2 regions of the Apilactobacillus micheneri genome follow, and region 2 is predicted to be linked to the other one. Evidence: a T-box and tRNA genes for the amino acid it is inferred to sense, from the RefSeq annotation. Region 2 holds a T-box; the other holds one or more tRNA genes.
What was found. A T-box is a leader RNA that pairs with one kind of tRNA and senses whether it is charged. The one in region 2 lies ahead of DY123_RS05485 (valine--tRNA ligase), so its partner is inferred to be a tRNA-Val.

Region 1 (15,459 bases), on a different contig from region 2:
TTAGTCTTAGGTTCAACAGAAACACTAATAACTGGGTCTGGGAAGACCATTGATTCAAGATGTAAAGGATGTTTTTGATCAGTTAAAGAATCACCAGTAGTAGTATTCTTCAAACCAATAGCAGCAGCAATATCACCAGAGAATACTTCAGGAATTTCTTTTCTATGGTTTGAATGCATTTGTAGTAAACGACCAACACGTTCACGTTTGTCCTTAGTAGCATTTAAAACATATGAACCAGCTTCAAGAGTACCTTGGTATACACGAATATAAGTTAAACGACCAACATATGGATCAGTTGCAACCTTAAATGCTAATGAAGCAAATGGTTTACTGTCATCAGCTTTTAGTTCAACATCATCACCAGTTTCTGGATCAGTTGCCTTGTAAGGACGAACATCTAATGGTGATGGTAAGTATTCAAGAACAGCATCCATTAACATTTGAATACCTTTGTTCTTAAATGCTGAACCAGCTAGAACAGGGAAGAATTCAAGATTTAATGTACCCTTACGGATAGCAGCCTTGATTTCATCATTTGAAATTTCTTCACCTTCAAGATATTTATCCATAACATCATCATCAATATCAGCAACAGCTTCAATCAATGATTGACGAGCTTTTTCGGCTTCTTCTTTGTATTCTTCAGGAACATCAACAGTATCCCATTTTGCACCTAATTTATCTTCATCATAAATATCGGCTTTCATATCGATTAAATCGATAACACCTTCGAATGTATCTTCTTTACCAATAGGAATTTGAATAGCATGTGCATTAGCATCTAGACGATCATGTAATGATTGAACTGATGCAGCAAAATCAGCACCTAATTTATCCATCTTATTAGCAAAAACAATACGAGGAACATTATATTCTGAAGCTTGACGCCAAACAGTTTCTGTTTGTGGTTCAACACCAGCAGCAGCATCAAGAATAGTAATAGAACCATCTAGAACACGTAATGAACGTTCAACTTCGGCAGTAAAGTCAACGTGTCCTGGGGTATCAATAATATTGATACGGTAGTCTTTCCATTGAGCAGTAGTAGCAGCAGAAGTGATAGTAATACCACGTTCTTGTTCTTGTACCATCCAGTCCATTTGTGAAGCACCATCATGAGTTTCACCAATTTTGTGGATTCTACCAGTATAGTACAAAATACGTTCAGTAGCAGTTGTTTTACCAGCATCAATATGCGCAGTAATACCAATGTTACGTGTTTTTTCTAATGGAAATTCACGTTTGTTGTTAGCCATTAAAATGTTTCTCCTCTCAATAATTCACTTTTTAAAAAAGTGGCTAATACCATTAGCCACTAATCCAATTGCACAAAATTGTACAAGTTTATATTACCAACGGTAGTGAGCAAATGCACGGTTAGCTTCTGCCATCTTATGAGTGTCTTCACGTTTTTTAACTGAAGCACCTGTGTTGTTAGCAGCATCCATGATTTCACGTCCTAGACGTTCAACCATAGTGTGTTCACCACGTAAACGTGCATAGTTTACAATCCAACGTAAACCTAAAGTAACACGACGATCAGGACGTACTTCAATAGGAACTTGGTAGTTTGATCCACCAACACGACGAGCCTTAACTTCTAGTACAGGCATAACGTTTTTCATAGCTTCTTCGAATACATCAACTGCTTCGTTTCCAGTTTCTTTCTTAATAAGGTCAAATGCACCATATAAAATTTCTGTAGCAGTTCCCTTTTTACCATCTAACATCAAACGGTTGATTAAGCTAGCAACCATTTTTGAGTTATAAATTGGATCAGGAAGAACTTCACGTTGTTGAACATTTCCTTTTCTTGGCATTAAAAAATCCTCCTTGTTATTATAGCTTTAATTAAAATTATTCTTTAGGTTTCTTAGTACCGTATTTTGAACGACCTTGGCGACGATCAGTAACACCAGCAGTATCTAATGCACCACGAACGATATGATAACGAACACCAGGTAAATCCTTAACACGACCACCACGAATTAAAACAACACTATGTTCTTGAAGATTATGACCAATACCAGGAATGTAGGCAGTAACTTCAATTAAGTTTGATAATCTAACACGAGCGTATTTACGTAAAGCTGAGTTAGGCTTCTTTGGAGTCATAGTACCAACACGAGTAGCTACCCCACGTTTTTGAGGAGCAGGGTTGTTAGTTTGCTTCTTCTTGTAACTGTTATACCCATGATTTAAAGCTGGGGCTTTTGATTTAGAACTTCTAGAATGACGACCTTTACGTACTAATTGGTTAATAGTAGGCATCTAAAAATTCCTCCTTCCGAAAATTTTTTATATTTTTAAGTCCACACATCCAGGTGGTTCTTTTTATAACAAAACTCACCGAATGAATAAGTACTTGATAATATTAACATGGGCACAAAATCTCGTCAATGTAATTTCAAATAATTATTTATTATTTTCGTAAATATAATATAGAGGTGATGTAAATTTTAAAATATGAATTTTTTATAATAATGATAGTTAGTGGAGTTATCGGATCTTTTATTGCACTAGTAGAATACCGGATAAGCAACAATCAATCTATAGTATTTCCACGCTCACACTGTGATAATTGTGGTTACATTTTAAAATGGTTTGATTTAATTCCCATAATAAGTTATATATTTCTTTTAGGAAAATGTAGAAAATGTAAATTTAAAATAAATAGGTCATTTTTCTTAATAGAATTATTAACCATAGTTTCAACAACGATGATTTATATTTTTACGTTAAATATCAAGTATATCCCCTTTCTATTTATTCTAATATTTTTATCAGTACAAGATTTTAAAAATAAATTTGTATCTTTATCTTCAATATTATTATTGCTGTTATCAACACTATTAATTTCATTTAACATAAAAAAGTGATTATAGTTATGGTAATATACCTTTTTATATTTTGTTTTAATAATAAATTTAACTTTATAGGAATGGCCGATATTGATGTATTAAGTATATGTGCATTAGTATTTAATATAAATCAATTAATAAATATTACGCTTTTATCATCATCAACATGTTTAATTTATTTCATTTTGATAAAAAGAAAAACTAAAACGATTCCATTCATTCCATTTATATTTATTGGCACGGTAATATCTATATGTATACAAAAATAGCAATTGCTAAAAAGCAATTGCTATTTTTTTAATTATTATTTATTGTCAACGTTTTCTTCATTCATACGTTTGTCAATTTCATCAATTGAGTAAACATCTTTTGATTTATCGTTGTTTTCCTTTTCATCGACCTTTGGTTCGATACGACCATAAGTCTTCATACCAGTACCTGCAGGAATTAATTTACCAATAATAACATTTTCTTTAAGTCCAACTAATGGATCATTCTTACCACGAATAGCAGCATCAGTTAATACACGAGTAGTTTCTTGGAATGATGCAGCTGATAAGAAACTATTTGTTTCTAGAGCAGCCTTAGTAATTCCTAAGATAACTGGACGTGCAGTTGCTGGAATCTTTCCAGAAATAATTGCATCAGCATTAGCTTTCTTGAAAGCATCAATATCCATTAATGTACCAGGAAGAACATCAGTGTCACCTGCATCCATGATTCTTACTTTACGTAACATTTGACGAACCATGATTTCAGCATGCTTATCACTAACTTCAACCCCTTGCATACGGTAAGTCTTTTGAACTTCACTTAGCAAGTAAACTTCTGTTGATAATGAATCACGAACTTTAATAAGTTCTTTAGGATCAACAGAACCTTCATTAATAGCTCCACCACGACGAATTACGTCACCTTCAGCAACGTTCATACGTGCATTGATTGGGACCTTGTAAGTTCTGGTATCAGCGTCACCTTTAATTGTAACTTCCTTAACTCTTTCAGCAGGATTTTCTTCAATTAAATCAACGGTACCAGTAACTTCTGAAATTTCTGCTTTACCTTTAGGATTTCTAGCTTCAAAAATTTCTTGAACACGAGGAAGTCCTTGAGTAATATCAGCGTTACCAGCAACACCACCAGTATGGAAGTTTCTCATAGTTAATTGAGTACCAGGTTCACCAATTGATTGAGCAGCAACAGTACCAACTGCTTCACCAACTTCAACAGGAGATCCAGTAGCTAAATTACGTCCATAACATTTTTCACAAACACCATGAACAGTGTTACAAGTAAATGCTGAACGAATTTCAACTTCTTTAATACCTGCATCAGTAATTGCTTGAGCCTCTGGTTCATTGATAATTTGATTATGCTTAACAATCACTTCACCAGTAGTAGGATTCTTAACTGTCTTCATAGCATAACGACCAAGAATTCTATCATAAAGTGGTTCAATCATTTCATTTCCTTGCTTCAAGGCAGTAACGATAACACCACGATCAGTACCACAATCTTCTTCACGAATAATAACATCTTGAGCAACATCAACTAAACGACGAGTTAAGTAACCAGAGTTGGCAGTCTTCAAGGCAGTATCAGTCATACCTTTACGAGCACCGTGGGTAGAAATGAACATTTCCAAAACAGATAGTCCTTCACGGAAATTAGCAGTAATAGGTAATTCCATAATTTCACCATTAGGAGCAGCCATTAATCCACGCATACCAGCAAGTTGAGTAAAGTTAGAGATATTACCACGAGCACCAGAATCACTCATCATAAAGATAGGATTTTGAGGATCAAAACTTTCCATCAATTTATTTTGAATTTCATCCTTGGCGTCACTCCAGACACCAATAACTCTTTCATAACGTTCATGATCAGTAATTAAACCACGACGGAATTGTTTAGTAATGTTTTCAACTTTCTTATGAGATTCAGTAATAATTTCAGGTTTTTCTTTTAAGTCAGTAACATCAGTAATACCAACAGTTAAACCAGACTTAGTAGATTCATTATAACCTAAATCTTTAATCCTATCCAATAAGTGTGAAGTTTCAGTAACTTTATATTGTTTGTAAACTGCGGCAATGATATCTGACAAGAAGCCCTTCTTAAATGAACCAATAATTGGTGCATCCTTTAGATGTTCATGAATGTCTTCCCCAGGTTCTAAGAAGAATTTATCAGATAAATGACCATTTAAGTTAGTATCAGTTGGTTCATTCAAATAAGTGAATGAATCAGGGAGAATACCATTGAAGATAATCTTACCAATTGTAGTTACTAAAATCTTATTTCTTTGTTCATCAGTAAATGGTTTTTCTGGCATTGAACTAGCAGCAATTCCAACACGACTGTGCCAATGAGTTAAACCACTTTGGTATGACAATTTAGCTTCTTCAGGATTATTGAAGATCATACCTTCACCTTCACGTCCAGATTCTTCCATAGTTAAGTAGTAGTTACCAATAACCATATCTTGGGAAGGAGTAACGATAGGATTACCATCACGAGGTGCCAAAATATGAGTAGCAGCTAACATCAATAGTCTTGATTCAGCTTGAGCTTCATCAGATAAAGGAACGTGAATAGCCATTTGGTCACCATCAAAATCGGCATTATAAGCTTCACAAGCTAATGGATGAAGACGCATTGATTTACCAGAAACCAACACTGGTTCAAAGGCTTGAATACCTAATCTATGAAGTGTAGGTGCACGGTTCAATAGAACTGGATGCTCTTTAATAACATCTTCTAGGACATCAAAGACTTCTTCATCTTTACGTTCAATTTGACGTTTAGCTGATTTAATATTAGAAGCAATTTCACGGTTAACCAATTCTTTCATAATGAAAGGCTTGAATAATTCAAGAGCCATTGGAACAGGTAGTCCCATTTGATTGAATTTTAAGAATGGTCCAACATCAATAACTGAACGACCAGAATAGTCAACACGCTTACCAAGTAAGTTTTGTCTGAAACGACCTTGCTTACCTTTAAGCATATGTGAAAGTGACTTCAATGGTCTGTTACCTGGTCCAGCAACTGGGCGTCCACGACGACCATTATCAATTAAAGCATCAACTGCTTCTTGTAACATACGTTTTTCATTTTGAACGATAATACCAGGAGCATGTAAATCTAATAATCTCTTCAAACGATTATTACGGTTAATAACACGACGATATAAATCATTCAAATCAGAAGTAGCAAAACGACCACCTTCAAGTTGAACCATTGGTCTTAAATCAGGTGGAACAACTGGAATAGCTTCCATAATCATCCATGTTAAGTCGTTTCCAGATTTAACAAATGATTCTAGAATATCTAGTCTTCTAACAGCACGAACACGTTTTTGACCAGTAGCTTTCTTTAATTGATCCTTTAGTTCAGCAACTTCTTTTTTAACGTCAACGTTTTTAAGTAAGGTTCTGATAGCTTCAGCACCAATCTTACCTTCAAAACGATTACCATATTCTTGTTTCTTTTGACGATAGTCTTGTTCTGACATAAGTTGTTTATTTTCTAGTGGTGTATCACCAGGATCAGTAACAACATATGATGCAAAGTAAATAATTTCTTCCAATGCACGTGGACTCATATCTAAGATAAGTCCCATACGACTTGGAATACCCTTAAAGTACCAAATATGAGTAACTGGGGCAGCTAATTCAATGTGTCCCATACGTTCACGACGTACTTTTGAACGAGTAACTTCAACTCCACAGCGATCACAAACGATACCTTTGTATCTAATACGTTTATATTTACCACAAGCACATTCCCAATCCTTTGTAGGACCGAAAATTCTTTCATCGAATAAACCATCTTTTTCTGGCTTTAAAGTTCTATAGTTAATAGTTTCTGGTTTTTTAACTTCACCAAATGACCAACTACGAATCTTGTCAGAAGATGCTAAACCGATTTGCATGCTTGAAAATTTATTTACATCGACCAATGGATAGTCCCCTTTCTTTATTCCTTAGTGTTGGTATTTGTTTTATCAGACTTAGTGTTTTCTTGTTCTTCTTTTTCAGCCTTTTGTTTTTCAGCCAGCTTACTTAATGCATCAACATTAACCACTTCATCATCTTCACCATCTAAGTCACGAAGTTCAATTTCTTGGTTATCTGAATCAAGAACTTTCATATCAAGACCTAATGCTTGTAGTTCTTTAACTAAAACACGGAAAGATTCAGGAACACCTGGTTTAGGAATTGGTTCACCCTTAACAATTGCTTCATATGTTTTAACACGTCCAACAACATCGTCAGATTTGTAAGTTAAAATTTCTTGCAATGTGTAGGCAGCTCCATATGCTTCAAGAGCCCAAACTTCCATTTCACCAAAACGTTGTCCACCAAATTGTGCTTTACCACCAAGTGGTTGTTGAGTAACAAGTGAGTAAGGTCCAATAGCACGAGCATGAATCTTATCATCAACCATGTGAGCAAGTTTCAAGTAGTGCATTACACCAACAGCAACACGTTTATCAAATGGTTCACCTGTACGTCCATCATAAACGATAGATTTACCATCTGATGCCATTCCAGCTTCTTTAACTGTACCCCAGATATCTTTATCACGAGCACCATCAAACACAGGTGTACTTACATGAATACCAAGTTTTCTTGCAGCCATACCTAAATGAAGTTCAAGAACTTGACCAATATTCATACGAGAAGGAACACCCATTGGACTCAACAGAATATCAATTGGAGTACCATCTGGTAAGTAAGGCATATCTTCTTCAGGAATAACAATGGAAACAGTACCCTTGTTACCGTGACGACCAGACATTTTGTCCCCTACTTGAATCTTACGTTTTTGAGCAATGTATACACGAACCATCTTGTTTACACCAGGAGATAGTTCATCACCATTTTTTCTAGTAAAGACTTTTACATCTTGGACGATACCGCCACCACCATGAGGTACACGTAGAGATGTATCACGAACTTCACGTGATTTTTCACCAAAGATTGCATGTAATAATCTTTCTTCAGCTGATAATTCAGTAACACCCTTAGGAGTAACTTTACCAACTAAAATATCACCATCATGAACTTCAGCACCAACACGAATAGTTCCTTCTTCGTTAAGGTCTTTTAACGCATCTTCCCCAACGTTAGGAATTTCTCTAGTCATTTCTTCAGGTCCAAGTTTAGTATCTCTAGTTTCTGATTCGTATTCTTCAATATGAATAGAAGTATATACATCATCACGAACTAATCTTTCTGAAATACCAATAGCATCTTCGAAGTTATAACCTTGCCAAGTCATAAATGCTACAACTGGGTTTTGTCCTAATGCTAATTCACCATTTTCCATTGAAGGACCATCAGCTAGAATTTCATCAGCATCAACATGGTCATTAGCACGAACAATTGGACGTTGATTATAGTTCTTACCACCATTTGAACGTTGGAATTTCATTAGCTTGTAAGTATCTAATGATCCATCGTCACGACGAACACGAACTTCGTCAGCGTCAACATATTCAACAGTTCCTGGATGTTTACAAATTAAAGCAACACCAGAATCATGAGCAGCTTTGTATTCAATCCCAGTTCCAACTAATGGAGCATGTGGATTAACCAAAGGAACCGCTTGACGTTGCATATTAGCACCCATTAAAGCACGGTTAGAGTCATCGTTTTCTAAGAAAGGAATACATGCAGTTGCAACAGAAACAACTTGTTTAGGAGAAACATCCATGTAATCAACATTTTCAATCTTAGTTTCAATATTCTTGGATTTGTATCTAGCCATAACAATATCATTAGCAAATGATCCATCTTCATTTAATGGTGAGTTAGCTTGTGCTACAACAAAATTATCTTCTTCATCAGCTGACAAGTAATCAATTTTTTCGGTAACTTTATGATTGTCCCATGAAACACGACGGTATGGTGTTTCAATGAATCCATATTTGTTGATTTTAGCATAACTTGAAAGTGAACTGATTAAACCAATATTAGGACCTTCAGGAGTTTCAATTGGACAAATACGACCATAGTGAGTGTAATGAACATCACGAACTTCATATCCAGCACGATCTCTAGTTAAACCACCAGGTCCCAATGCTGATAAACGACGTTTATGAGTTAATTCACCCAATGGGTTAGTTTGATCCATAAATTGTGATAGTTGTGATGAACCAAAGAATTCTTTGATTGATGCAACAACTGGACGAATGTTAATTAATTGTTGTGGAGTAACGGTACTAGTATCTTGAATTGACATACGTTCGCGAACAACACGTTCCATTCTTGCTAAACCAATTCTAAATTGGTTTTGTAATAATTCACCAACTGAACGAATACGACGATTACCCAAGTGATCAATATCATCTGGTTCACCAATTCCTTCTTGTAGATTGAAGAAGTAATTAATTGAAGAAATAATATCAGCAGGAGTAATGTGTTGGTAATCTAATGGAATATTATCGTTACCAATAACATTAACAACATGATCTGGAGCATTTTCAGATTGAACTTTAATAATTTGTACAGTCATTGGTTCAGGAACAACTGATTGTTCTGAAGGATTGAATGTATAAGCCTTAAAGTCATCACGATCTAGGTATGGTGCCAATGTCTTCATAACGTTTTTATCAACAACAGTACCTTTATTAGCAATAATTTCACCAGTATCAGGATCTGCCAATGTTTCAGCAAGAGTTAATCCTAATAAACGGGTCTTCAAACTTAACTTGTTGTTAGTCTTGTAACGACCTACTGGTGCCATGTCATAACGCTTATGATCAAAGAATCTAGTTGTTAGTAAACTACGTGAAGAATCTGCTGTCTTAGGTTCACCTGGACGTAGACGTTCGTAAATATCCTTTAATGATTCTTCAACACGTGAATCTTCAGTATCTTTATGAACATCTTTTTCCAAAGTAAGTGAAAGACTATCGTTACTACCTAAAATTTGAGTAATTTCATCATCAGAACCAAAACCTAAAGCACGTACTAATTCAGTAATAGGTAACTTTCTAGTTCTGTCAATTCGTACATATGAAAGATTTTTAGCATCTGTTTCAAATTCCATCCATGCACCACGGTTAGGAATAACAGTTGTTCCATATGATAGACGACCATTTTTGGCTCTATCTTCATGGAAAAATACACCTGGTGAACGTACTAATTGTGAAACAATAACACGTTCTGCACCATTAATGATGAATGTTCCTTGATCAGTCATAAGTGGGAAATCACCAAAGAATACATCTTGGGTTTTAATTTCACCAGTTTCATGATTGGTCAATTTTAAAGTAATATGAAGCGGAGCAGAGTAATTTGCTTCGTGATCTCTCGCTTCATCAACAGTATACTTAGGTTCTAATAGCTGATAATCAACGAATTCTAATGAAAGTTTTCCTTGAAAATCATCGATTGGCATGATGCCGTTAAACATTTCACGCAAACCTTCATCTAAAAACCATTTGTATGAGTCAGTTTGAATTTCAATTAAATTAGGTAAATCAAGAACTTCCTTGATTTGAGAGTAACTTCTTCTAATACGGTGTTTACCATATTTAACTAAATGTCCTGCCAAGTTCTTCACCTCTCCAAAATATTCTACGAAGGATTATATTACATTTTTATTACAATTAACTTTTTTTGCCTATTTTTACTAAAAATGAGCAAAAAAAAACCAAAATAAGTAAACTAAATAAACTTATTTTTGGTTAATTATAAGCATGCTTGACGGACAATAGATCGCCAGCACACATTTAACTTCGTAGTTACATATTTAGTATAATACACGTATCAAAAAATAAAGTCAATGATTATACAAAAAAAGAGGAATAAAATCCCTCTTTTTAAATTCTATAATTTTACAGTTTCTTTTTTATTATTTTCTTTTTTAACAATATTAATTTGCCCTTTTGAAGCTCCAACGCTCACATTGTCACCAGGTTTAATTTCACCAGATAACATTGCTTCTGAAAGTTTATCTTCAACTTCAGTTTGAATAGTTCTTCTAATAGGACGAGCACCAAATTCAGGATTAAATCCTTTTTCAGCGATTAAATCAACAGCACTAGGAGTTACCTTAATATTGATTCCTTGTTCTTTTACACGAACAAGTAAGTCATTAGCCATTAATTTAACAATTTGTTGAACTTGTTTCTTATTAAGTTCATGGAAAATAATAGTTTCATCAATACGATTTAAGAATTCAGGTTTAAAGAATCTTCTCATTTGACTCTTAATAGTAGCTGACATTTCTTTATATTGATTTGCTTCTTGATCTTCTGACTCTGCACCAAAACCTACTGTCTTCTTATCACGTAAAGTTGTAGCACCTAAGTTTGAAGTCATAATCAAAACTGTATTTCTAAAGTCAACACGACGACCCTTAGCATCAGTCAAGTATCCATCATCTAAGACTTGTAATAATAGATTAAATACATCTGGATGCGCTTTTTCAACTTCATCAAATAAAACGACTGAGTAAGGATGTCTTCTAACTTTTTCAGTTAATTGACCGCCTTCATCATAGCCAACATAACCAGGTGCTGAACCAACCATGCGACTAGTAGAAGTTTTTTCCATATATTCAGACATATCAATTCGGATAATATCATCTTTTGATCCAAACATTTCTTCAGCTAAGTCCTTAGCTAGTTCAGTCTTACCAACACCAGTAGGTCCTAAGAAGATAAATGAACCAATTGGACGGTTTGGATTTTTCAATCCACTACGAGCTCTTCTAATAGCACGTGAAACCGCAGATACAGCTTCATCTTGTCCAATAATCTTTTTGTGTAAAATATTTTCTAGATTAACTAAGCGGTTAGCATCTGATTGCTTCATTTTAGTAACTGGAATTCCTGTCCATTCAGAAACAATTTGAGCAACATCTTCGCCAGTATCCTTTAGATTATAGTCACGATCTTGTTTAGCTTGAGCTTTTTTATCCTCTAGCTTAGATGCTTCAGCTTCAATTTCTAAACGAAGGCTTTGTTCTTGTTCACGAATCTTAACAGCCTCTTCAAATTTTTGACTTTCAATGGCTTCTTCCATTTTGTTCTTGTATTCATCTAATTTGGCTTCTTTTTCAGATAATTTATCTGAATCATCTAAATTATTGATTCTAACCATTGCAGCAGATTCATCAATTAAGTCAATTGCCTTATCTGGCAAGAAACGGTCACTGATATATCTGGTTGATAGGTCAACAGCTTTATCAATAGCTTCATCCGTAATCTTAACTTGATGATGATCTTCATATTTAGGACGAATACCTTGTAAAATTTGTTTAGTTTCTTCTTTAGTAGGTTCTGGAACATCAACTGTTTCAAAACGTCTTGCTAAAGCGCCATCTTTTTCAATGTGTTTTTGATATTCATTTAAGGTTGTAGCACCAATGGTTTGAATTTCACCACGAGCTAATGCTGGTTTTAGAATATTAGATGCATCAATAGCACCTTCAGCACCACCAGCGCCCATTAGTGTATGCAATTCATCAATAAATAGAATTACATGACCATCAGCTTTAATTTCTTGAATAATCTTCATTAAACGTTTTTCAAATTCTCCACGATATTTAGTTCCAGCAACTAAAGTACCCATTTCAAGCATCATTAAACGTTTACCAGAAATATCTTCTGGTACTTCTTTTTTAACCATTTTACGAGCTAATCCTTCAACAACAGCTGTTTTACCAACTCCTGCTTCACCTAGTAAAACGGGATTATTTTTAGTACGACGACTTAGAACTTGGACTACTCGTTTAATGACACCATCACGACCAATAGTAGGATCAATTAAGCCATCACGAGCTTGTTGAGTTAAATCAGTAGCTAATGAATCCAATGTAGGAGTTCCTGCTTTATTTTTAGATTCTCTAGAACCAGGGAATGGGATGTGTTTAGTATTGTCATTGGCAGAAACACCCATTTTACGTAATAAAACTGTTTTTACATTTGGAACTGAAGTTTCATTAGTCCCCAGGTTATTTAACAATCGATTAGATAAAATATCAGGTGTATCCAACAATGCTAATAGTAAATGTTCAGTTCCAATCTTGATAGAACCATATCTTTTAGCTAATTGTCCAGAAAGTGTAAGTACACCTTGAGACTTAGGAGAATATGGTAAATAAGTGTTCTTATCAGGATCCTTAAAGTTTCCATAACCAATTACAAGTTCAATTTCACCTTTGACGTCATCTTCAGAGACACCGCTTTGTTTTAATGCTGAATAAGCAATGCCATTTTTTTCAATTGTTAAAGCTAATAATAAATGTTCAGTACCAACAGCTTGGTGACCAAAAATTTTCGCTTGTTCTTGTGCTAAAATTAAAACGTTCTTTGCGCTTGGAGTAAAAATGTTATCCATAAAGTAGCCCCACTTTCTAGCTTTTGTATCTCAAATGATTCAATATTGAAACCATAATCTTAGCTCTAATTTCATTTTCTAATTCTTTATTGCCAATGGATAAAGTTTGCTTATCACTTGCAGCTGATAACAAGTCAGCTTCATTAACAGTAACTAATTCATTTGCTAACAATGTTCCAATCACTGCCTTACCTTCACGTTGAGATATTGAATCACCAATTGCATTAATCAGTGTATCCAAAATATCTAAATTATCAAGCAACTTAACCTTTTCAATTCTTATATATCCACCACCGCCACGTTTACTTTCAACAGTGTAACCATTTTGAATGGTAAATCTGGTTTTTATAACATAGTTAATTTGAGATGGAACTACATCGAAAAGGTTGGCAATATCAGATCGACTAATTTCAACTTTTTCGTCATTAGCCAATATTTTCTTTAAATACGCTTCAATAACATCAGACAGATTTTTACCTTGCATATAAATAACCGTCCCATCTTTGACTAATATTGACTTTTATTATACGTAGTTATTCTACAAAATAAAAGTATTTTGAATTATTTATAGACAAAAAATGAGAAAACAACTTTCCTACGTCATTACTCTCTTACAAAAGCAATTAATAGTCAAATCATTTTCTCAAAATAAAATTATTATCGGGAAGACAGGATTCGAACCTGCGACCCCCTGGTCCCAAACCAGGTGCTCTACCAAGCTGAGCTACTTCCCGAGGAAATAAAAAATGCACCCAGTAGGACTCGAACCTACAACCTTCTGATTCGTAGTCAGACACTCTATCCAGTTGCGCTATGGGTGCAAAATAAATTATATTCAGTTAAATGCCGAGGACCGGGATCGAACCGGTACGGTTATTACTAACCGCAGGATTTTAAGTCCTGTGCGTCTGCCAATTCCGCCACCCCGGCAGACATATTACAATATAAAAAGCGGAAGACGAGATTCGAACTCGCGACCCCCACCATGGCAAGGTGATGTTCTACCACTGAACTACTTCCGCATATGCCGACTAGATGATTCGAACACCCGACCTCTTCATTACTAGTGAAGCGCTCTAGCCAACTGAGCTAAGTCGGCAACATATGCTATGCATAATGCGGGCGAAGGGATTCGAACCCCCACTTCCATATAGAAACTAGAACCTAAATCTAGCGCGTCTGCCAATTCCGCCACGCCCGCAAGTTGCTTTTTTAATTGTAATGAGCCGTGGCAGGTTCGAACTGCCGACCCTCTGATTAAAAGTCAGATGCTCTACCGGCTGAGCTAACGGCTCAATGGAGGATACAGGGCTCGAACCTGTGACCTCCTGCTTGTAAGGCAGATGCTCTCCCAACTGAGCTAATCCTCCATGAGGTCATTCCGATAAGTTATCTCAACAAGACAACTATTTAATAATATCATTTGTTTTTTATAAAGTCAACAACTTTTTTAATAATTAATTAAATTGTTTATTTCAAAAAACTCAACAAAAAATATTATATCTAACATACAATGAATTGTCTACCCTTAATTTTAAATTTTATAAAAAAAGAGCAATCAATGATTGCTCTTTAAATATTATTAAACTAATTTTCTTTACTAATTTTCTTCATTCCATGCATATATGGTTGTAATACTTCTGGAATATCAACAGTACCATCTTCATTTTGATAATTTTCTAAAATGGCTGCAACTGTTCTTCCAACTGCAAGTCCAGAACCATTTAATGTATGAACATATTGTAATTTACCATTTTCATCACGGTATTGGATATGTGCTCTTCTAGCTTGGAAATCAGTGGTATTTGAACAACTTGAAATTTCACGATAACGACCTTGAGCAGGCATCCAAACTTCAAGATCATGAGTCATTGCAGCAGTAAAACTCATATCACTAGTAGTTAAAGTAATAACATGGTATGGAATCTTCAACAATTTAAGTAGTGATTCCGCATGTTCAGTAATACTTTCTAATGCATCCCATGAATCTTCAGGCTTAGTAAATTGTACCATTTCAACCTTGTTAAATTGGTGTAAACGAATCAAACCACGAGTATCACGACCAGCACTACCTGCTTCTGATCTAAATGCAGGTGTTAAAGCAGTAAATTTAACTGGTAATTTTTCAGTTGGAATAACATCATCACGATAATAATTAACCAGTGGAACTTCAGCAGTTGGAATCATAGTTAAATCACTATCAGCAATCTCAAAACCGGCCTTATTTTCTAAGA
Region 2 (15,459 bases):
TAGTTGTCTTTTTAACTGTGCATTTTCTTGTTGTAATGCTTGATCTTTAACTTTAGTTGAAACTACAGTTGATACTTGAGATTTTAATTGTTGATTTTCTTTATAAGTATTAATTAAGTTATTAATATTTTCTGATCCATGACGCACAGTATTCACTGGAAAAGCAACAACTGTACTTGTAATACCAACAATATCGTTCCCAAATCGTTGAATAAAGGGAGGCATTGAACGATTGTTTCTAGTGCTAACTGATAAAGTCATAAATCCAAGCGCTAAAACAATGCAAACAATTATAATTACCCATTTACGATTGGAGAAAAACTTATGCATCTTTAATTCCTCCGGACTTAATAAATAAGTGGGAAGATTTTAAATCTCCCCACTTAAATTAATTTATTTTCTCTTCATAACATCAATATTTTTTAATGATTCACCAGTTCCGATTGCAACACAATCAAGCGGGGTCTTAGCGATAGAAACAGGTACTTTAGTTGCTTCAGAAATAACTTGTGGTAAGTTTTTAAGTAAAGCTCCACCACCAGTTAAAACAATTCCATGATCAATAACATCAGCTGAAATTTCAGGAGATGTTTCTTCCAAGGTTTCTTTTACAGTACTAATAATTTCTTGAATAGGTTCTTCGATTGATTTAGCCACATCTTCAGCTGAAATTTCAATGCTCTTTGGTAAACCGGTTAATAAATAACGGCCACGAATAGTAACATTTTCAATATCTTTAGCTGCTTCAAGTGAAGCCGAACCAATATCCCATTTTAATTTTTCAGCAGTTCTTTCACCAATTAACAAATTGTAATGTTTACGAATATATGTAGCAATTGCATCGTTTAAACGATCTCCAGCTACTCGTAATGAACGACTGGAAACAATTCCACCAAGTGAAATTGTAGCAACATCAGTTGTTCCACCACCAATATCAACTACCATACTACCAGTAGGATCCATAATTGGTAATCCAGCACCAATAGCAGCAGCGAAAGGTTCTTCAATTACATAAGCATCCCTAGCTCCAGCTACCCTAGTAGCATCAATAACTGCACGTTTTTCAACAGCAGTAATCCCACTTGGTACACAAACCATTACGTATGGTTTACCAGCTGAATGACCAATAGTCTTATTAATATAATATTTTAACATGGTTACAGTAGTATCATAATCAGCAATTACTCCGTCTTTCATTGGACGAATAGCAGAAATACTAGCTGGAGTACGTCCAATCATATCTCTTGCTTCTTGCCCTACCGCAACAATTTCTCCAGTTTTAGTATTTTTAGCGACAACTGAAGGTTCTCTTAACACAATTTGTTTACCATCAACATAAACAATTGTGTTTGCAGTTCCTAAATCAATTCCAATGTTTTTAGTTCCAAATCCAAACACAATTTTTCATCCCTTCATAATTCATTTGGTTGGCTTATTATTTTTTTCACCTTATTATTATATCATAATTATCTCTTCTAAAATTATAATAACATACCCTAGTGTAAACGATTTTAAATTATTTATCATTAATGTTTTAAAAATTTAATAAAAAAGTTTTCTAACATCTGATATAAAATATAATGATCCGGTAATTAATAGTAAATCATTACTAGACATCTCATTAACACTTTTCATTATTGCCAATTTCCATTTTGGCACAAACCTTACTGGATGTTTAGCATTTACAGCTTTTAAAATATCATTCATATCCGCAGCTTTACGATTCTCAGGGCCTGAAAATTCAGTTAGTATTAAATGAACATTACTAATGCTAGCCAGTGTATTAATCATTTTTAGATACTGTTTATCTGACAAAATTGCAAGCACAATATAAATCTCATTATTCGAAAAATGATTTTTTAATAACTTAGATAGCTCTAAAATAGCAGGTTCATTATGAGCTCCATCTATTACTACTGTTGGATTCTCATTTAATTTTTCAAAGCGACCTGCCCAAAAAGTTTCCATTAATCCCTTTTTTAATATCTTATATTCTATTGATTGGTTATTAATAGATTTATATCTAATATAAGTTTCAATAGCACAAGCAGCATTATCAATTTGATATTGTCCCAACATTTTAATCGTTAAGTTATTCAATGAAACTAAGTCATTGGAAAAAGAAAAATCCTCCTTCCATGATGCTTCCTTACAATTTGAAATGAAATAATCTTTTTTCGGAACAAATAATTTACTTTTATGTTCTTGACAAACTTGATTAATTACATTGAAAGCATCATTAGGTAGTTTACCTACAACACAGTCAACTTTATCTTTAATAATACCGGCTTTTTGATTAGCAATTTCAACTATAGTATTACCTAATATTTTCATATGATCGTAACCAATGGTAGTAATTACAGATACTTTAGGAGTAAAAACATTAGTAGAATCGAGTAAGCCCCCTAGACCTACTTCTACTAATACAATATCCACTGGATTATTAGCAAAATATAAAAACATCATTGCAGTTACAATTTCGAACTCAGTTGGTCCAAGATCTTTAAGATTTTTGTCCATATCGTCAACAATGGGTTTAATTTTTAAAACTAATTCAATAATTTCTTGATCACTAATTGCCACACCATTCACACTAATTCTTTCATTAAAACGAATTAAAAATGGTGATGTAAATGATCCAACTTTTAATCCTTCTGCTTGAAAAATATTGCGCAAGAATGCCAGGGTTGATCCTTTACCATTAGTACCGGCAATATGAATACCATTAATTTTATCTTGTGGATTATTTAATTTTTTCAGTAATAGTTTTATAGTGTTTAAATTGGGATGTTTTTTAAATTTTTGTCTACCGTGAATGAAATTTAAAGCTTCTTCATAATTCATTTTGTTATTTCTCCTAAAAAAGCCGAGCTTAAGCTCGGCTTTTTATTGTTTAACTATTTTTGATTTTTAATATCTTCTAGTCTTTGTTTAGCAGCTTCTAATTTAGATTCATTATCTGATTTTTTACCTTTTTCAGCATCAACAACCTGCGTTGGTGCATTATCAACAAAGCGTTTATTAGCTAGTTTTTTCTCAGCACGTTGAACTTCAAAAGTATAATTATCAATATCTTTTTGAATACGTTTAATTTCTTCGTCTAAATCAACAAGTTCAGCTAGAGGAATACTAATTTCAGCATCGGTAATAATTCCAGTCATTGAAAGTTTAGGTGCATCAACATCAGAACCTACACTAAATTCCTTTGGATGACAGAAACGATCAATATAATGTCTGTTAGTGTTAAAGATATCCTTCAAATCATCATTATCAGTTTTAATCAACAAATCAATGGATGATGACATTGGAGCATTAGCTTTGGCACGAATATTTCTTACAACCTTAATTAGTTCAATTAATGCAGACATATTCTTTTCAGCTTGAGCATCATTAAATTCTTTGTGTTCAACTGGATATGGTGCAACCACAATAGATTTTCCTTCATGAGGCATAGTTAACCAAATCTTTTCAGTAACAAATGGCATCATTGGGTGCATTAATTTTAGAATCTTATCTAATACATAGGCTAAAATATTTCTTGTATTTTCTTTAGCTTTCGCATCCTCACCATTAAGAGTTTCCTTACTCATTTCAATATACCAATCACAAAAGTCATTCCAAATGAAGTCATATAAAGCACGACCAGCTTCACCAAAATTATATTTTTCAAATAAATCTGCAACTTGAGTTACAACATTATTCAAACGACTTAAAATCCAGCGATCAGCTAAATTCCATTGATCTTTATTAGGTAATACAGGCTTATCCATATCACCAAGATTCATAATTACATAACGACTAGCATTCCAAATTTTATTAATGAAATTCCATGCTGATTCAATTTTTTCATAACTAAAACGAACGTCTTGTCCAGCAGTATTACCAGTAGCTAAGAACCATCTAAGTGCATCAACACCATATTTATCAATAACTTCCATTGGATCAATTCCATTACCCAATGATTTACTCATTTTACGGCCTTGTGCATCACGCATTAAACCATGAAGTAAAACATCTTTAAATGGACGTTCATTAGTAAATGTTAAGCTTTGGAAAATCATACGTGAAACCCAGAAGAAAATAATGTCATATCCAGTAACTAAAGTATTAGTAGGGAAATAGCGTTTGAAATCTTCTGAATTTTCATTAGGCCAGCCCAAAGTTGAAAATGGCCATAATGCAGATGAGAACCAAGTATCTAGCACGTCAGGATCTTGTTCCCAATTTTCGGCATCTTTAGGTGCTTCCATTCCAACATACATTTCTCCACTTTGTTTGTTATACCAAGCAGGAATTCTATGTCCCCACCATAGTTGACGTGAAATAACCCAATCATGAATGTTATCCATCCATTGAGTGAATGTATGTTCAAAACGTTTTGGAATAAAGTTTACTTTATCATCAGTTGATTGATTTTCAACAGCACGATCTGCTAATGGTTTCATCTTTACGAACCATTGAGTAGAAAGTCTTGATTCAACTTGCACACCAGTTCTTTCTGAGTGACCAACAGCATGGACAATAGGATCAATATTTATCATATAACCTTGATTTTCAAGATCCTTAACCATTGCTTTTCTAGCTTCAAAACGATCCATGCCATTATATTTACCGGCATTTTCGTTCATAGTAGCATCACCATTCATAGTATTGATGCGTTCTAAATCATGACGGTTACCAACTTTAAAGTCATTAGGATCATGAGCAGGAGTTATCTTAACCATTCCAGTTCCAAATTCAGGATCTACATATTTATCAGCAATAATTGGAATTTCACGATTAACTAATGGGACTACAATCTTTTTACCAACTAATTCTTTATATCTTTCATCATCAGGATGAACTGCTACAGCAACATCCCCAAACATAGTTTCGGGACGAGTAGTAGCAATTTCAATATAATCTTTACCATCAAAGGTTACTCCATCAGCAAATGGATATTTAACATGGTAAAATGCACCTTTATCGTCTTTATGAACAACTTCAATATCTGATAAGGCTGTTTGTGCTTGTGGATCCCAGTTAATAATATATTGTCCACGATAAATTAGCCCTTTATTGTATAAGTCAACGAAAACTTTTTTGACAGCATCGGATAATCCATCATCTAAAGTAAAACGTTCTCTACTGTAATCTAAAGAAAGGCCCATCTTTGCCCATTGTTCTTTAATAGTAGCAGCATATTCATCTTTCCACTCCCAAACTTTATCGACAAATTTTTCACGGCCTAAATCATATCTAGTAATACCCTGTTCTCTTAGCTTAGCTTCAACCTTAGCTTGAGTAGCAATTCCAGCATGATCCATTCCTGGAACCCATACAGTGTCATAACCAAGCATTCTTTTTTGTCTGATTAACATATCCTGTAAAGTTGTATCCCAGGCATGGCCTAAATGTAACTTACCAGTAACATTTGGTGGGGGTAAAACAATTGAATATGGTTTTGCTTTTTTATCACCACTTGGTTTAAAGACATCTTCGTCTAGCCAAGTTTTATAACGACCTTGTTCAACAGCATTATGATCATACTTTGTTGACATTTCTGTTTCTTTAGACATAATTTCCCTCCAAATTATAAAAAAAGAGCACCTCATCCAATAGGACGAAGTGCTCGTGGTACCACCTAATTTAGAATACTAAAACAATTAATATTCTCACTTAATTCCATTTAACGATGGTCCCGTTCATATCTATTCTAAGTTCAATATGAAAGCTCCCAAGCTACCTTCAATTTAAAATAAAGGAAAATTTTTCATCAATTAATTTTCTTTCTGTTCACATTATTTTAAAAATACTCTCTTGTTCAACACTTTCTTTATCAATAACTATATATTAGACAATTTTTGACTAGTCGTCAACATTGTTACTTAATTTTTCAATAGATTTCACAACTTCATTGAAGTCTGGTAGTGTTCCAATTTCTGGAATTACTTGGCGATAAACTACCTTACCATCTTTATCCAGAACAAAAATCATTCTAGCTAAAGCATCAATATCTGGAACATAAGTATGAGTAGCTTTACCGAAAGATAAATCTTTATCTGATAATAATTCTATATTTTTTACACCTTTAGCAGCACACCAGTCTTTTTGTTCATCGACTGTATTTTTAGAAATAGTTAAAAAGTTTACATTTGAAAAGTCATCAGCCTTACGATTAAATTTCTTCGTTTCTAAACTACATACATCGGATGTAATATCTGGAACCGAACTAATTACAGTAACTTTACCTAAAACGTCTTTATTAGTTTCGATTTCATTATTAGAATTTAAAACTTTAAAGTCTGGTAATGTATTACCAACATTAATTGGTTCACCATCAGTATTAACTTTTTTACCTAAAAATGTTAATTCCATTTTTAATCATTCCTATTCATTTAATAATTATAAAATAAATTTATAGTAATTCAGAGAAAACATCTTCATTAGCATTTAAGAATTCTTCTCCTGGTTTAATATCAACAATTTTGACATTATCTAGAGCACGTTCCATTAGACCTTTTACATCAATCATATTCTCACATTCTCTTGTGCGATATAAATTAGGTTTAGTTCTTGGTGCTGGTGGTGTAAATACAGTACAACAGTCCTCAAATGGCATAATAGATAGTTCATAAGTATCAATGTTTTCAGCAATTCTAATAATTTCAGTTTTGTCCAATGAAGTTAATGGCCTTAAAACTGGCATATTAGTTACATCATTAATTGCCATCATACTTTCTAATGTCTGAGAAGCTACTTGGCCTAATGATTCACCAGTAAAAATACCTTTACAATGTCTACTAATTGTTAATGCAGCAGTTAGTCTTAACATCATTCTACGTTGAACAGTCATTAAATATCCTTCAGGAACTTTTTCCTTAATCTCTTCTTGGATTTCAGTAAATGGTACTTGAAGGAATTGAATATTACCACCAAAACGAGTTAATTTTTCAGTTAATTGTTTGGCTTTGGCTAAAGCTTGTTCACTAGTGTATGGAGGACTATAAAAATGAACCATATCTAGTTTAACACCACGTTTCATCCCTAAATATGATGCAACCGGAGAATCAATTCCACCAGATAACATCATAGTTGCACGTCCACCAGTACCAACTGGCAAACCTCCAGATCCAGGAATCGTTAAGCTAGACAAGAAAACCCCATTCATTCTAAATTCTGCACGAATAGCAATGTCGGGCTTATTCATTTTAGCTTTTATTCCGTCAATATTATCAACAATTGCACTTCCCAGTGCTTCATTGATTTCATGAGTATCTAATGGGAAATTCTTATCTTGACGTCTAGTATCAATTTTAAATGTCATACCGGGTTTATATTGGTCTTTAACCATTTCTAAAGCCACTTTTTTTACAGCATCTATATCTTTTTCTACCTTCATAGCAGGAGAAAAAGTTTCAATCCCGAAAACATCTTTTAAACGATCAATAACTTTATCAGAAGTTTCACCATTTAAAGTTACATGCAAGCGATCTCTTCTAGCATTAATTTTAAGATGATCAAAATTATGCAAAACTCGTTTAACATTCTTACCAAGTTGCTTAATAAAGTCTTTACGGTTCTTACCCTTAGTAGATAATTCACCGTATCGAACCATTATCTCAGTATATTGCATCGATTCATTCCTTTCTAAGCATTAATTTTCTTAAACTTTTCATAAAGTATATCAAAAATTTGAATAAATTTCTTAGCTTCATCCATTGTATTATTTTCATCCAATGAAATTCTAACCGCACTAGTAGCATCCTCTTCGGGAATCTTCATTGCCGTTAAAGTGCTAGAAGTTAAATGCTTTTTAGATGAGCACGCACTAGTAGTAGATATAAATATACCATAGCTTTCAAATGCATGAACAATTGTTTCTCCCCTTACTCCTTTAATTGCAAAACACAAGATATGAGGAGCAAACTCAGCATTATCTTTAGAAAAAGTTATAACATTATCAAATTTAGAAATATAATTGAAAATAAAGTTTTTTATTTCTGCTTGCTTTGCAACTTTTTCTTTTTCATTATCAGTTAGCAACCTCAAAGCTCTAGCCATTGCTACTATTGCAGGAAGATTTTCTGTACTACTTCTTAAGTTCTTTTCTTGTCCCCCACCTGCTAGTAGTGGCTCAACTTTTTTACCACGACGCTTATACATAAAGCCTACACCACGAGGTGCATGAAATTTATGGCCAGAAAAAGTTATCAAGTCGGCACGATCATTAAATATGATATCATGCAAGCCTTTACCTATTCCCTGAACTGCATCAATATGATATTGAATTGTAGGATATTTTTTTAATAATTCACCAATTTGTTCAATAGGTTGAATTGAACCAACTTCATTATTAACAGCCATAATGGAAACCAAAATCGTAGAATGCTTGATTGATGCTTTAACATCTTCAACGCTTACTTTTCCATTTTGATCTACAGGTAGATATGTCACTTCAAAGCCTAACTTTTCTAGTTGTTTCATAGAATTTATTACTGCGGGATGTTCAACCGAAGAAGTAATAATATGATTACCATATTTTCTTTTGACCATTGCTGTACCCTTAATAGCCCAATTATCGCCTTCGGTACCTCCACCAGTGAAAAAGATTTCATCTGGAAAGACGTTTAATATCTTAGCTATCTGCTGACGAGATTGTTCTAAAAGATTAAAAGATTGCTCTCCAAATTGATGAAGACTAGATGGATTACCCCAAATATTTTTGCTGACTTTAGAATAAGTATCAACAACACTCAAATCAGGCTTAGTTGTAGCACTATTATCAAAATAAATCATTATTATTCGACCCTCTTTTCATAATACTTACTCAAAGTAATAAGATAAACAATCTTATAATTATAACAGAAAAAAAGAAGTAATGTTAGTTTATAGACATCACTTCTTTATCAATTTAATTTTTTTTCGATTCATTTTGCTTATTTTGATAGTATTCTTTCTTTATGCGATTGAAAGCCCCTGAATCAACATTTTCTATTGCAGAAGAAATAATTTTTAAACTTTTTTCATAGTCGAAGTCATTATCAAAATAATTTTTTGCTTCAACACAAGCAGCATTAACTTCTTCATTATTGTTTCTATATCGATTAGCATATTGCATCAATCGTTCAGCCAAAATTGCGTTGTCTACTATTTCTTCAGTGTCAGAAATTAATTCTTCCATCGCTTTATCCATAGTATTTAATTTTTTATTAATTTCATCCATACTAATTTTAACTTGATTAATAGTAGAACCTAATTCAGAAACCTTTTTGTAAGAATACTTATATTTTTCCATAAAATCATCTTGTAAACCAGGTAAATTTAAGTTATCAATTTTACGACGAATGTTTAAAAGTTGAAAATCAAATTTTTGAATTAATTCACGTGCTGTATTTTCTTCCTCATTTAAATCAGCAACAGAATCATTAATATCTTTTTGCTCTTTTTCAATAGCACTTAATTGTTTTTTAGAATCTTGTTGATGAGATTGAACTTCAGAATAAACAGCTTTTTTATCCATAATAAGTTGATAATCATTATTATAAATACTTTCAATTTGATGAATTTGTTGTGAAAATAATTTAGCCTTTTTTATTTCATCATGTTCTAAAGTATAATTCTTACTTAACTGATCCAGTTCTTCAAGTAACATATGATTCTGACGACGTGCATGATAAATATAATCATAAACTAATTTAATGTTTTTACGAACTTTACGTTTAGCAATAACTTCTTTTTCCATCATTTCGTACATAGAATCAATAGTTTTTTCAATTTTATAATTTTCTTGCTTAACATCATCAATCTTTAAATCAGAAAGCAAAGAGATAGCTTTATTAATTGATGATTTTATTATTTCAATATTTTCATCAATATTATCATCTGAGAAATTATAATCTGTCTCAATCATAGTTCTATGGCCACGATAAATTTCATCAATTTGTTTTGGAAAGTCTTTAGATAAAGATAAATAAAGCTTAGGCGTCTCTTTCATTAATGATTCAATTATTTCAATTTTTTTAACTAAACTATTTAAGATATCATCAGCTGTATATTGATCACCTGATTCAACAGTCTTAATAAATTCTTGATATTCAGATTTGATGTTGCTTAACTCATCTTCTATTTTGTCACTACTAGGACCATAAGAATAATTCTTAGATAAAATGTTTTTATTTAAGTCTTTTATTTGTTTATCTAATTCATCAATAGCTCTTGTATGCTGCTCATCCAAATTTTTAAGTTGATTTAAGCCATTATCAATTTTACCCATAGAATCTTCAATTTCATTAAGTGAATTAACAGATTCGGACAATAATGAATTAGCCTGTAATAAGCTAAATGTCTTAGCATTACTGTTGGCATCATTTAATGCAACATTAATGCTTGGTAAATCATCATTAATAATTTTTTCATATTTTTCTTTGTAATCATTAAATTGATCAAAAGAATCACCAGTTAAATTTAATTTAGAAGTAGCTTCAATATTGTCACCAATTGGTGCTTTACTTAAAGTGTCCTTTTTATTAATAGCATCTTGAATCTTTTTCAAAACACTTTTTTGATAAACAACTAATATTAGCATAATTATTACGGCAACTACTAATATAGCAGATACTATTACAATCATTTTATCGTATGTCCCCTTAATTTTTATTTAATAATATTTTTTATTTGTAATTTATTTTTAATAATAATAGAATAACTCCATATATATTTAAATTATATCAGTATGTAAAGATTATTAAAACACCTAATAAACAATTTATAAGGTAGATAGGTAGGTAAATATGAGCGAAATTAAATCAATGATTGCTAAACAATTAGATGCACTTTTAAGTAACGAAAATAATAATATTGCTAATATGGCGAATGCATCCGCACTGTTAATGCAAAGCATGAAAGATATCAGCTGGGCTGGATTCTATTTATATGAGAAACAAAATGATGAACTAATTCTTGGTCCATTTCAGGGAAAAGTAGCATGTGTTCATATTAAAAATGGCCGTGGAGTATGTGGTAATGCTTTAAAAGAACAAAAAACAAAAAGAGTTAAAAATGTTAACGAATTTCCTGACCACATTGCTTGTGATTCAGATAGCAAATCTGAAATTGTTATACCTATTATGAAAGATGGTAAGAATTTTGGAGTGTTAGACATTGATGCCCCTATTTTAAATCGTTTTTCAATAGAAGATGAAAATATATTAAGAGAATTTGTAAAAGTGTTCATTAATCATTTGAATATTGACAAAGTATAAAAATGAACGTAGAATACTTTTTGTGTAAAATAATGCAGCAATATACGGTAAGCTCGTCAACATATTGATGCCGCAACATTGGTCCTACTAGTAACTTCACGGCTGCTGAAGCGAAAGTCGCAAAACAATATGCACGAATACTAAGTATATAAAGGATTATTTTACTCCAAAACAAATTTATTGGAGGATATTTTTATGTCTAGATATACAGGTCCTAGTTGGAGAATTTCGCGTCGTCTTGGTATTTCATTATCAGGTACTGGTAAAGAATTAGCTCGTCGCCCTTACGCACCAGGTGATCACGGTCAAGGTCGTCGTGGTAAATTATCTGAATATGGTACTCAATTAAAGGAAAAACAAAAATTACGTTACATGTATGGTTTAACTGAACGTCAATTCTCAAAATTATTTACTCGTGCAGGTAAAATTAGAGAAGGTCGTCACGGTGATAACTTCATGATTTTACTAGAACGTAGATTAGATAACGTTGTTTACCGTTTAGGTTTAGCAACTACTCGTCGTCAAGCTCGTCAATTAGTAAACCATGGTCACATTACTGTAGATGGTAAACGTATTGACATTCCTTCATACGAAGTAAAAGTAGGTCAAGTTGTTTCAGTTCGTGAAAAATCAAAAGATCTACAAATCATCAAAGATGCTGTTGACGCCGTTGTTGGTCGTCCACAATACGTATCATTTGATGCTGACAAACTTGAAGGTTCAATCACTAGATTACCTCAACGTGATGAAATGAATGCTGATATTGATGCTTCACTTATTGTTGAATACTACAACAAACTATAATTCAATATTTCATTTTTATCGAAAGTGTTTTGCTTATGCAAAACACTTTTTTGTTACCATTATTTAATAAATGATAGAATGGTATTTATTAAGTGCAAATAAAAAGGAGTTTTATTATGAGCGAAAATAATGTAAATGATAGATTAGAACAGTCTTCAATGGGAGGCACTCCTAAAGTAAACCCAGACGAACAAAGAAAGTATTTAGGAACTTTTAGAGAACGAGTTTCATTTGCAATTAAAATAAAAGATTTAGGTAATTCTAATGCCATTCAAGATTTAAATAAAGAATTTGAAAATAACTCTAGTTATCAACTAATATTAAATGGAAATTTATCACACGATTTAATTTCCCCTTTTATTAAATTAGCTTCACAAAATAATATAAAATTTGTTATAAAAACTGATTCATTTTATAAAACTGAACCTGAAAATTATGGTGTTGTTTACGCTAATAAACAATCCATTAATATTAATAAAATAGATTTTGAAAATAAGTATAATCATAATAATGATTCACAAAAAAATGATTCAAGTAAAAAAGATTCAAAGTCCTCATTTATGGATAAAATTAAAAATATTTTTAAATAATTAAGGTGGTGATTATTTGCATCCTTTAGCTTATCGAATGAGACCCAAAAAGATTGAGGATGTGGTTGGTCAACAACATTTAGTTGGTAAGGGAAAAATTATTAATAGAATGGTTAAAGCCAAAATCTTATCATCAATGATTCTATATGGACCTCCTGGAACCGGAAAAACAAGTATCGCAAGCGCAATTGCTGGTTCTACAAAATATGCCTTTCGACAACTAAATGCTGCCACTGATACTAAAAAAGATTTGCAAATAGTTGCTGAAGAAGCAAAAATGTCAGGTACTGTAGTATTACTTTTAGATGAAATACATCGACTTGATAAAACCAAACAAGATTTTTTGTTACCACTATTAGAAAGCGGAAATATTATTTTAATTGGTGCAACTACTGAAAATCCATATATAAATATTAATCCTGCTATAAGAAGTAGGACTCAAATTTTTGAAGTCTATCCCCTAACTTCTAATGATATTCACAATGCAATAAAAAGATCATTAGAGGATAAAAATGATGGACTAGGTAATATGGATATAAAAATTAATGATGATGCAATGAGTTTTCTAACTAATAGTACAAATGGTGATTTAAGAAGTGCATTAAATGCTTTAGAATTAGCTGCTAAATCTACCAAAATCAATAATGAAGGTATAGTAGAAATAAAATTACCAGATATAGAGGCATGTTTACAAAAGAAAGCTTTAACTCAAGATAAAAATGGTGATGCTCATTATAATGTAGTATCAGCATTTCAAAAATCTATCCGTGGATCCGATGTAAATGCAGCCTTACATTATGCAGCTAGACTATTGGAATCTGGAGATATAAATTCTGTTAGCCGTCGATTGATGGTTATTGCTTATGAAGATATTGGATTGGCTAATCCTCCTGCTTGTGCTAGAACTGTTGAAGCTATTAATGCAGCAAATAAAGTTGGGTTACCGGAAGCGAGAATCCCAATAGCAGATACAATTATTGAACTATCATTGTCACCTAAATCTAATTCTGGTATTAAAGCTATCGATAGTGCTATTGAACGTATTAAAAGTGGTAACTATGGAGAAATACCTAATTATCTAAAAGATTCACACTATTCTGGAGCCAAAAAATTAGGCCATGGCATTGATTATAAATATGCTCATGATTATCCAAATGATTGGGTTAAGCAACAATACTTACCTAATAAAATAAAGAACGATGAATATTATAAACCAAAGAGTAATGGAAAAATTGAAACTGCATATAAAATACAATATGAAAAATTAATCAATGCACAAAGAAAAAATAATGGAGGATCAAAATGATTATTATAATTTTGATGACAATATTTACAATTATTCTATCAATAATGGGGATATATCTATATAAGCATCGTAATAAACCATTCATGTTACTTCATCCTGAAAATAACAATTTATTAAGCTCAATGGTTAAAAAATACGGTCTAATATTTATTGGTTTAGCAATATTATCTTTAATATCAATAATAATAAATAGCATTCCATTTATTATCATAATATTAATCATTAGTTGTATAATGTCCTTAGTGATGGAATTAACATTAATTAAATTTCTACCACAAAAATAAATATTGGGGTGCATAATATGTTAAAAAACTACGAACAAATTTTAGTTCCAATTGATGGATCAAAATATTCTAAATTAGCTTTCAATAAAGCAGTAGAAGTAGCCAAAAGAAACAATGCTAGCTTACACATTGCACATGTTATTGATACAAGAGTTTTTAACGATTTAGCCACTTTCGATACATCAATGTTAGATGAATTAACATCTGATGCAAAAAAGACATTAGATAAATATAAACAAACAGCAATTGATTCCGGAGTTAACAATGTTGATTATGTTATTGAATATGGAATGCCAAAATCAATTATTGCAAAAGATTTAGTCAAAAGATTTAATACGGATTTAATCATGATTGGTGCTAACGGTAAGAATATGACTGAAAGAATTTTAATTGGTTCCGTAGCTTCATATGTAACAAGATCAGCAAGTTGTGATGTTCTAATGGTAAAAACAGATTTACAAAATAAAGAATAAATAAAAAAGCTCATATTGATGTGAACCCCAAAAGTTGGACAACTTTTACTAGGATATTAATCCCAAATATTGATTTGGTGATTGGTATCCTAGTTTTTCTTTTATTCTATTATTATTGTAATCCTTAATCCATGCTTTCATGGCATGGATTAAGGATCCTTTTGTATTATATCATTTCACTTTTCATAATATGAAAAAATGATTCCATCTGTGCATTATCTAAGCATGTCCCTTTACGGGACATATACTGAATCGCATTATATTTTTTCAATGTATTAGCCCAACTATGATGTTGATATTGAAAACCTTGATCACTGTGCACAATAGTTCTATAAGGTAATGATTTTAGATTAAGCATTGCTTCATTTAGTGCCTTTAAAGTAAAACTTACATTTGGATGTTTACTAATATTAAAAGATATTATTTTGTCTGAATATAAATTCATTACTGGTGATAAATAAACCCGATGGTTTATATCTTCATTGCCATATCTAAATTCACTAACGTCAGTAGTAATTTTTTGCCCAAATTTATTGGCTGTAAAATCACCATTTAATATATTATAAGCAATCTTGCCTACTTGACCTTTATATGAATTATACTTACGTTTGCGTCGACTAAACAATTTACATTGCCAATTATTACGTTTCATTATCTTTTGTACACGTTTATGATTGATATTTAATCCGGATTTCCTTAATACTGCAGTTACCCTATGGTATCCATAAGAAGTATGTTTTAGAATGATTTTTTTTATTT

Region 1: it has a tRNA-Val gene. The T-box ahead of DY123_RS05485 (valine--tRNA ligase) is inferred to sense a tRNA for this amino acid. The anticodon was not compared.

The regions. Positions count from the first base shown of each region.
Region 1 is NZ_QUBI01000001.1:66,175-81,633, forward strand. It holds gene fusA (elongation factor G) at 1-1,259, opposite strand, end outside; gene rpsG (30S ribosomal protein S7) at 1,353-1,823, opposite strand; gene rpsL (30S ribosomal protein S12) at 1,861-2,274, opposite strand; gene DY123_RS07705 (prepilin peptidase) at 2,487-2,882, shown strand; gene DY123_RS07755 (hypothetical protein) at 2,891-3,133, shown strand; gene rpoC (DNA-directed RNA polymerase subunit beta') at 3,169-6,828, opposite strand; gene rpoB (DNA-directed RNA polymerase subunit beta) at 6,846-10,442, opposite strand; gene DY123_RS00435 (ATP-dependent Clp protease ATP-binding subunit) at 10,709-13,225, opposite strand; gene DY123_RS00440 (CtsR family transcriptional regulator) at 13,242-13,709, opposite strand; tRNA gene DY123_RS00445 (tRNA-Pro) at 13,886-13,959, opposite strand; tRNA gene DY123_RS00450 (tRNA-Arg) at 13,973-14,046, opposite strand; tRNA gene DY123_RS00455 (tRNA-Leu) at 14,070-14,155, opposite strand; tRNA gene DY123_RS00460 (tRNA-Gly) at 14,176-14,247, opposite strand; tRNA gene DY123_RS00465 (tRNA-Thr) at 14,251-14,324, opposite strand; tRNA gene DY123_RS00470 (tRNA-Leu) at 14,343-14,426, opposite strand; tRNA gene DY123_RS00475 (tRNA-Lys) at 14,448-14,520, opposite strand; tRNA gene DY123_RS00480 (tRNA-Val) at 14,523-14,595, opposite strand; gene serS (serine--tRNA ligase) at 14,813-15,459, opposite strand, start outside.
Region 2 is NZ_QUBI01000004.1:64,423-79,881, reverse strand. It holds gene mreC (rod shape-determining protein MreC) at 1-330, opposite strand, end outside; gene DY123_RS05495 (rod shape-determining protein) at 394-1,398, opposite strand; gene DY123_RS05490 (bifunctional folylpolyglutamate synthase/dihydrofolate synthase) at 1,543-2,844, opposite strand; gene DY123_RS05485 (valine--tRNA ligase) at 2,898-5,558, opposite strand; T-box leader at 5,596-5,816, opposite strand; gene DY123_RS05480 (thiol peroxidase) at 5,848-6,357, opposite strand; gene thiI (tRNA uracil 4-sulfurtransferase ThiI) at 6,398-7,615, opposite strand; gene DY123_RS05470 (cysteine desulfurase family protein) at 7,630-8,778, opposite strand; gene DY123_RS05465 (septation ring formation regulator EzrA) at 8,894-10,612, opposite strand; gene DY123_RS05460 (free L-methionine (R)-S-oxide reductase MsrC) at 10,773-11,243, shown strand; gene rpsD (30S ribosomal protein S4) at 11,439-12,047, shown strand; gene DY123_RS05450 (YueI family protein) at 12,164-12,637, shown strand; gene DY123_RS05445 (replication-associated recombination protein A) at 12,675-13,943, shown strand; gene DY123_RS05440 (hypothetical protein) at 13,940-14,227, shown strand; gene DY123_RS05435 (universal stress protein) at 14,245-14,700, shown strand; gene DY123_RS05430 (IS3 family transposase) at 14,867-15,459, opposite strand, start outside.